Regions from separate parts of the Oceanobacillus sp. CAU 1775 genome, predicted to be linked through region 1. Evidence: predicted binding sites of a transcription regulator. Region 1 holds the regulator's gene; the other holds the start of a gene.
What was found. The regulator NrdR, encoded in region 1, represses ribonucleotide reductase genes. The targets are predictions, from matches to a motif close to AACACNATATATNGTGTT.
Positions count from the first base shown of each region.

Region 2: ACXYMZ_RS03540 (vitamin B12-dependent ribonucleotide reductase) is a predicted target of NrdR. The motif match lies at 2,801-2,818, and genes of this name have one in related genera.

Region 1 is NZ_JBTLRO010000002.1:492,837-497,545, reverse strand. It holds gene coaE (dephospho-CoA kinase) at 1-582, shown strand, start outside; gene ACXYMZ_RS05730 (glyceraldehyde-3-phosphate dehydrogenase) at 688-1,713, shown strand; gene nrdR (transcriptional regulator NrdR) at 1,921-2,397, shown strand; gene ACXYMZ_RS05720 (replication initiation and membrane attachment family protein) at 2,415-3,746, shown strand; gene dnaI (primosomal protein DnaI) at 3,773-4,699, shown strand.
Region 2 is NZ_JBTLRO010000002.1:65,681-70,389, reverse strand. It holds gene ACXYMZ_RS03540 (vitamin B12-dependent ribonucleotide reductase) at 145-2,709, opposite strand; gene ACXYMZ_RS03535 (rhodanese-like domain-containing protein) at 3,252-3,623, shown strand; gene gcvPB (aminomethyl-transferring glycine dehydrogenase subunit GcvPB) at 3,752-4,709, opposite strand, start outside.

The DNA.
Region 1 (4,709 bases):
ACAGGTAGTATTGCTACTGGAAAAAGTACGGTATCCGCCATGTTCGAATCCTTCAACATACCAGTAATTGATGCGGATAAAATTGCCAGGGAAGTAGTAAACCCTGGTGAACCAGCATCTAACGAAATAAGAAATACATTTGGCGCGGAAGTTTTTCATGAAGATGGAACCTTAAACAGAGAGCGCCTTGGTCAAATTATTTTTGCTGATCAAAGTAAGCGAAGCGAATTAAATGCTATCATTCATCCAGCCATTCGAAAAAGAATGTTAGAAAAGAAAGACGCATTACTTGAGAGTGGTGAAGAATGTATCGTTTTTGATATTCCATTACTGTTTGAAAGTAAGCTAGAGCACTTTGTAGATAAAATTATCGTTGTAAGTATTGATGAAAAAACTCAATTATCACGTTTAATGGCTCGTGATACTTTTACAGAAGAAGAAGCAAAACAACGAATAGCATCCCAAATGCCTGTTTCAGACAAAGAAAAATTAGCAGATGCCGTCATAAACAATAATGGCACCAAAGAAGAAAGCCATAATCAATTAACAAAAATCCTCCAAGAATGGGATGTTAAATTTTAGTCAGGATAAAATTATCAAAGTGTAACACATCATAGCCTAAATGTGTTATACTAATTAAGGAATTTAACTAACTAGTATAACGTTAATGGGAGGAATTAGGTAATTATGGTTAAGACTCGTATTGCTATTAATGGATTTGGACGAATTGGAAGAATGGTCTTTCGTCAGGCTGTATTAAATAATAACTTTGAGGTTGTAGCTATTAACGCACGATATCCTTTTGAAACACTTGCTCATTTAATAAAGTACGATAGTGTTCATGGTATTTTTGATGGAGAAGTAAATGTACATGGTGAAGGAATCGAAATCAATGGACATGTTGTAAAAGTAGTAAATTCTCGTGAACCAGAAAAACTACCTTGGAAACAATTAAATATAGATGTTGTTGTTGAAGCAACTGGTAAATTTACAACAAATGATACAGCAGGACTTCACTTAGAAGCAGGAGCTAAAAAAGTTGTTATTACTGCACCAGGAAAAGATATTGATAAGACAATTGTTCTCGGTGTGAATGATGAAGAATATGATGGAGATCTACACCACGTCATCTCAAATGCTTCATGTACAACGAACTGCTTAGCACCTGTCGCAAAAGTTTTAGATGACAACTTTAAAATTATTAATGGTCTAATGACTACTGTCCATGCATTTACGACAGACCAGAATAACCTAGATAATCCACATAAAGATTTACGTCGTGCACGTAGTAACGGACAATCGATTATTCCAACATCTACTGGAGCAGCGAAAGCACTTGGCCTTGTATTACCTCACCTAAATGGTAAATTACATGGCATGGCTTTACGTGTACCTACACCAGATGTATCGCTTGTAGATTTAGTTGTAGACGTTGAAAAATCTGTTACTGTTGAAGATGTTAATAATGCCTTCAAAGAAGCAGCTGAAACAACTCATAAAGGAATTATCAGATACTCTGATGAACCACTTGTTTCAATCGATTATACAACGACAGAAGAATCTGCAATTATCGATGGATTGTCAACCATCGTAATGGAAGACAACAAAATCAAAGTCATTGCTTGGTATGATAACGAGTGGGGCTACTCAGCACGTGTACTAGATTTAGTTAAACTAGTCGGAGAATCAATTAAAAGTAAAGAAACAGTATAAACTTATATAATTAACAAAGGCCAGCTTGGGTAAATTCAAGCTGGCCTTGTTTTTAGTTACAATCTGAATGAAGCTGTTTTATTCTTGAATTAGATGTATTACGTAAAACATGTTAAAATATACTGTACAATTATTATATAACTAATCCTAAAAATACATATACACTGTCAGACATCACATCGTATGTGAAAATAGAGGTGGAACACAATGAGATGCCCTAATTGTCAATATAAAAATACAAAAGTTACGGATTCAAGACCAATAGAAGAAGGCAAAGCGATCCGTCGCCGAAGAGAATGTGAAAAATGTGGCCAACGCTTTACGACATTTGAAAGAATGGAAGAAATTCCGTTAATCGTTGTAAAGAAAGACGGGATGCGCCAAGAGTTTTCTCGTGAAAAATTAACACGAGGAATTATTCGTGCTTGTGAAAAAAGACCAGTTCCAATTGAAACAATTGAAGATATTGCATTAGAAGTAGAAAAAGAATTAAGAGGCTCCGGTGCTTCTGAAGTAGATTCGAAAGCAGTAGGCGAACTTGTGATGGAAAGGTTATCGAAAGTGGACGAGGTCGCATACGTGCGCTTTGCTTCCGTCTATCGTCAGTTTAAGGACGTCTCTGTGTTTCTAGATGAACTAAAAGATTTAATTAATACAGACAAACAAGAAAAAGAACAGAAATAATAAAGGATGTGTAAAGCTTGAACCCTATCGGTAAATTATTGCCTGTTGACGGTTATTTTGTCGAATTAAGAAATCCGTTACCAACGAATTATTTACAGTCCTTAACACATCTGTATCAGCCATTAATTGGTTCCGAGGCATTAATGCTCTATCAAACACTTTTAAATGATATTCTGCTACAAGAGGAATCCCCTCAAACACATCATACATTAATGAATTATCTTATTCTTCCACTCGATCAAATTTATGAAGCTAGAATTAAATTAGAGGGAATGGGCCTTTTAAAAACATATAAAAAAGAATCCCAAGAAATAGATATCTATACGTATGTTTTAGAACCACCATTTGATCCGAAGAGCTTTTTTAAAGAAGCGATGTTTACTACCCTCTTATACAATCATATAGGAGAACAGAAATTTCGTAAGTTGCAGAACTTTTATATGGCAAAGGAAACGAACCATAGAGGCGATAATATCACAGTAGCATTCCAAGAAGTATTCCAAACTTTTAAACCGAATAAAGATACTTTAGCCGAGTCGTTTGAACCAGAAGTAAAAGAAGAACCAGCACAAAAACAAGAATTTAAATGGCTTGAACAAATGTTAAAGCAAAGGAAGATCCCAGTTAGGCGTGTTTTAACGGAAACAAATAAGAAATTAATTTCACAAATGATTCAATTATATGATCTGGAAAGTTATGAAATTGACGATGCATTGCTTTGGGCATTGTCAGAAGAAAACGATTTAGATACAGAAGAATTCAAACAAGCTTGCCATGATTTATTTAAGGCAAAAAATAATAATAAGGCTTTAAGATTAACAAACAAGACGCCTAAGCCTGCTAATACGCAAATAAATACCCCTCCAAAGTCGAAAGAGGAAGCATTAATTCAAAAATTAGAATCGATCTCTCCGAAAGAATTATTAGAAGATTTATCTAGTGGAGGAATGGCTTCAGCGCAGGACATGAAATTAATTGAGGAGATCATGTTGACGCAAGGATTACCGGCCCCTGTGATGAACGTACTTATTCATTACTGTTTACTTCAGACGAATATGAAGCTAACAAAGAATTTCGTAGGTACAATCGCTGGTCAATGGTCACGTGCTAAACTTAAAACAGCGAAAGAAGCAATGGAATTTGCTAAGAAGGAAAAAGAAAACTACGAAAAAGCTAAAACAAATAAAAGACCATATCAACAAAAGTCAGCATCAAAAGATATTGTGCCTGATTGGTTTAAAGAGGGGAAGCATTTACAAGGCAAGCCTCAAGAAACAAAGCAGGACGTAAGTATTGAAGAACAACAAAGGTTAGCACATCTAATGAAACAGTATTCAGAAGGAAACTAAAACCAATCTTTTAGAGGATGAATGAAATGAAACCAATCCAATCTAACTTAAAATCATGGATGTCTCAAAGTGAAAGTTTTAAAGAAAACTATACTCGAATGCGTGAAGAATTACTTGCGGATAAAGAAATCAAGGAATTCCTTTCCCATCATCCTGAATTAACACAAGAAGAAATAAATAAAGGCCTTATTAAGCTTTATGAGTATAAAACACAATCGAAACAATGTGATAAATGTGAATCTTATGGTGGCTGCCAAAACATGATTCAAGGTTATTCACCGATCTTACAAGTCGTGCATAATGAAATTCATATTCGCTACGAAAAATGTCATAGTAGAAAAATGTACGAAAAAGAACAAGAACAACAAAAATTAGTAAGAAGCTTATATATGCCAAAGGAAATTTTAAATGCAAGACTCAGCGATATTGACAGTGACCAACAAAGAACAGAAGTATTGGTTAAAGTTTATGAGTTTTTGAATCAAGCCAAAACTTCCTTACCATCAAAAGGACTGTATTTACATGGGATCTTTGGAGTTGGAAAGACCTTCCTACTTGGTGCACTTGCTAATGAATTGAAAAAGTTCAATGTATCTTCAACTTTAATCTATATGCCTGAGTTTGTAAGAGAAATTAAAGCATCATTTAAAGACGACTCTGTAAACGAAAAAATAGATTTGTTTAAAACTGCCGATATTTTAATGCTAGATGATATTGGAGCAGAATCGCAATCTGCTTGGTTCAGGGATGAAATCTTAAGCTCTATTTTACAGTATCGTATGATGGAAGGCTTACCAGTTTTCTTCACATCAAACCTGACATTAGAACAAATGGAAGATCACTTAGCTTCTACGAGAAGTGGTACGGAAAAGTTGAAGGCAGGAAGAATCATCCAAAGAATTCAACAAGTAAGTGAAATAGTGCATGTTCCAGGATATAATCGCAGAAAATAAATGACGAAAA
Region 2 (4,709 bases), 430 kb from region 1:
AAACATTTTTTCCTTACTATGAGAATAACGCACTTTTCCTTGATAAACAAGTAATTACATATAACCAATAAAAAAAGACCTGTTTAACTTGTAGTTGATTCGTTTGTATCTACAAGTTAAACGATGGTCTTCTTTTAGCTTAGCTTAAAGTCCACATTTTAATTGGGCACCACAGCTTGTACATGTATTACATCCACCAATTTCTTCGATACTACCTTTTCGACAAACCGGACATGTATCTCCAATTTCATTTCCAATATTTACATTAGTTGAATCTAGTTCTTGGATTGTCTCCATTAATACAACTTTTCGTTGCTCTTTTTCTTCTTCAAATAACTCTGTTTGTTCTCCAAAGATGTTCTCTTCAGCTTTAAGCGTAAGTACTTGTGAATCACGACTTCCATCCACATAAACAGTACCACCTTTTGCACCACCATTGTATAGACGGCGGTAGACACTTTCTACTTGATCAACAGAGTAACCTTTTGGAGCGTTTACTGTTTTAGAGATTGAACTATCTACCCATCGTTGAATCACACATTGTGTGTCTGCATGTTCTTCTGGTAATAGCTCCATAGACGATACAAACCATTCTGGTAAATTATTTGCATCTGCTTCTGGATTATTATCAAGATATTCTTGTACGATTTCTGCTTTCACTTCGATAAATTTACCTAGACGGCCACTTCTATAATATGAGAATGAGAAGTAAGGTTCTAGACCTGTTGATACTCCAACCATTGTTCCAGTACTTCCAGTTGGTGCAACAGTTAATAGGTGTGAGTTACGAATACCATGCTCTAAGACGCCCTGACGAATGTCTTCTGGCATTTTTTTCATATAACCTGTGTTAATAAATGCTTCACGTAGTGCTAATGTCTCTTCTTCTGTTTCACCAACCAAGAATGGGAAGCTCCCTTTTTCTTTAGCGATTTCAATCGACGTACGGTAAGCAGTTGTTGCGATTGTTTCAAATACTTTATCTACAAGTTGGTTTCCTTCTTCAGAACCGTATCTTGTTTCACAGTAGATTAGTAAATCATGCATTCCCATAACGCCTAAACCTACACGGCGCTCACCAAGTGCTTGTTTTTTATTTTCTTCTAAGAAGTATGGTGTTGCATCAATAACGTTATCTTGCATTCTTACACCTGTTTGAACCGTTTGAATTAACTTTTCATAATCTACTTCTTTTGTTTCTTTATTCGCCATTTCTGCAAGGTTAACTGCAGCTAAGTTACATACACTGTAAGGAGCTAATGGTTGCTCTCCACATGGGTTTGTTGCTACTACTTGCTGTCCATATGCTTTAGCATTCGTTTCATCATTTGCGTTATCAATGAAGAAAATACCTGGTTCAGCAGAGTATGTTGCACAAATGTTGATTAGGTTCCAAAGTTCTTTCGCTTTAATTTCACGGTATACACGAACACCGTAACCCATCTCTTCCCATCTACGTACATCACCTACATCATGCCACTTTTCGTTATAATCTTTCATTTCTTCCGGTGTGTAATTTTCAACATCAGGGAATTTCAATTCATACATATCATCATTTTCAACAGCTTCCATAAAATCTTTTGTGATACATACAGAGATATTCGCCCCTGTTAAAAACTCCGAGTTATGAACAGTATATGTTCCACCTGTAGCAAGTTTCTCTTCTGCTTGTCTCATCGCAGCATCTGTAAAGCCACCTTGCCCAGGAATTCTTTTATAGTTTACGATACTTTGGTACAGATCAAATTCTGTTTCTGTAAGCGGAGTAAAGTTTAACTTCTCTTTTGCTAATCTCTGAATTTGTTCATCTTCTGTGTTTTCGATTAGGTATCTTAGAATTCTAGGATTCTGCATTTTTGAAATAATAAACTCAATAATGTCTGGGTGTGAATCAACTAGCATAATCATTTGTGCTCCGCGACGAGATCCGCCCTGCTCCACAAGATGTGTAAGCTTCGCAATATCATCAAGCCAAGAAACGGAACCAGATGATTTACCGTTAACGCCTCTTGCTAGAGTATTTCTAGGACGTAATGTAGATCCGTTCGTTCCTACACCACCGCCTCGTGACATGATTTCCATCACTTGTTTACGGTGATCAGAAATTCCTTCACGAGAATCCTTTATATAAGGCATTACATAACAGTTGAAATAAGTAACATCTGTATTTGCACCAGCTCCGTAAAGAACTCTTCCAGCTGGAACAAAGTTACGTGCTGCTAATTCCTCTTGAAACGCTTGATTCCAAGTGTCACGTTGCTCTTCTGTTTTTTCCACAGACGATAAACCAGTAGCATTTCTTTTCGCAATTTGTTCGTAATAGATTTCTAGGGGTTTGTCAATAACATCAAGCGAACGAACGATAACACCCGTACTAATTTCTTCTTCATTATCTAATGCTGATAAATAATCTTCATGAACTTTGATTTCAGCCTCATTTGATTTCCAATTGATTTCTTTTACAAATCCTAATCCTCTAGCAGGAAACTTCGGATCAGATTTTACAGTTAGAACAACAAAATCCCCAACTTTTAATGTTTTCTTTTCTGTATCCTTATAAGAATATCTATCTAACATAACAAGTCTTGAAACTCCACCATGTGTTAACTTCATATCCTCCGTAATCGGATGCACAACTTCGAATTGAGCGATATCTTTATTAAGCTCTTCGATATTGATTTCGTTCTTTACTTTTATAATTGTCGACATATTATCTCCCCTATTTCAGTAATTATTATGGTACAATTACATTATCATATACATCTCAATAAAACAACATATAGTACCTTAATTTAAAATATACCCTATATATTGTGATTGAATCCCATAAATAACAAATTGTCAACATTTTTAAATAGAAGATTTCTAAAGAAAATTAAAGAAAAACATACATAACTCGACAATTCCTGCAAAATATGAAGAAATCATTTTCTTCATATTTTTTTGTTTCATTTCTTTGTACTATGCTGTGAATTTACTCCATGAAAAATAAGAAGAATAAAATGAGCTTCGGAAATATAAGAAGACTCCGGGATGGAAGGCTACGGTGAGACCCCGCAAGTCGCTTGGGACTGAGGAGGCTCACCAGCCGCCTATGGATGCGCGAAGTATATTTCCGAAGCGGGTTTTTTCTCTATCTAACATAAAACTTTAACAGATTCTTATACAAAATATATCTTAAATACTTTAAAAACTAGTGAAAGTAATCTATAATAGGAAATGATATTCGTTATAAACGGGGGATAAATGAAATGGCTGTATTAATTATTGTATTTGTTGTACTACTTGCTTTAACGATATTCCGTTACTATAGACAAAAATTGTATTTAAATGTGTTAAATCAAGATCAGTGGATCGAAGGATATCGAAAAGCACAACTAATTGATGTCCGTGAGCCACAAGAATTTGAAAACGGACATATTCTAGGAGCTAGAAATATTCCTGTTACACAATTAAAACAACGTTTAATTGAAGTTCGTAAAGATAAACCAGTTTATTTATATTGTCAGAACAGTAGTCGTTCAGCACGTGCTGCACAAATACTTCATAAAAATGGCAATGAAGAAATCTACCAACTAAAGGGTGGATTTAAAAAGTGGACAGGCAAAGTTAAAAGCAAATAAATCAAAAAAGGTACTAGTCAAATTGACTAGTACCTTTTTTGTATTCTGCAGTAGCTTTTCTAAATCTTTATCTCTATTGAAAACGCTCGAAGGAAATCGACATCGAGATAATTTCTAAATAAAAATATTTACTCTGGATAGTATCTAAGAATAGGCTTACGTGATGCAGTTGCTTCGTCTAAACGACTAACAACAGTATTTTTAGGCGCTTCTAGAACAACTTCTGGATTGTTTTTCGCTTCGTCTGCGATTTGTAACATAACATCAATGAAATGATCCAATGTTTCCTTCGCTTCCGTTTCAGTCGGTTCAATCATCAATGCTTCTTCAACAATTAATGGGAAGTAAACAGTTGGTGGATGAATATCCAAGTCCATTAATCGCTTAGCAATATTTAATGTTCGCACACCAAGTTTCTTCTGTTTATTTCCAGAAAGAACAAATTCATGTTTACAATGTTGTGTGAATGGTAGCTCATACTCTTCTTCTAAACTACGCATGAGGTAATTCGCATTAAGAACAGCATACTCACTAACCTTTTTCAGCCCTTCTGCACCCATTGTACGGATATAAGTATAAGCACGTACGTTGATTCCAAAGTTTCCGTAGTATCCCTTAACCATACCAATAGATTTTGGTAGGTTATAATCAAACTCATACATATCATTATTTTTACGAATTACAGGCTTTGGTAGGTAAGGTGCTAGTTCTTCTGATACACCAATTGGACCAGAACCAGGACCTCCACCACCATGTGGACCAGTAAAAGTTTTATGAAGGTTCAAGTGTACAGCATCAAAGCCCATATCTCCTGGACGGCTATAACCCATGATTGCATTCAAATTAGCTCCGTCATAGAATAACTTACCGCCCACACCGTGAACAATTTCAGCCATTTCTACAATTTCCGTTTCAAATAATCCTAAAGTATTCGGATTTGTTAACATCAATGCTGCTGTATTTTCATTAACCACACGCTTTAAGTCTTCAACATCAACTAAACCTTTTTCGTTTGATTTAACTTCTACTACTTTAAATCCTGCAACAGCTGCTGAGGCTGGATTCGTACCATGTGCTGAGTCAGGT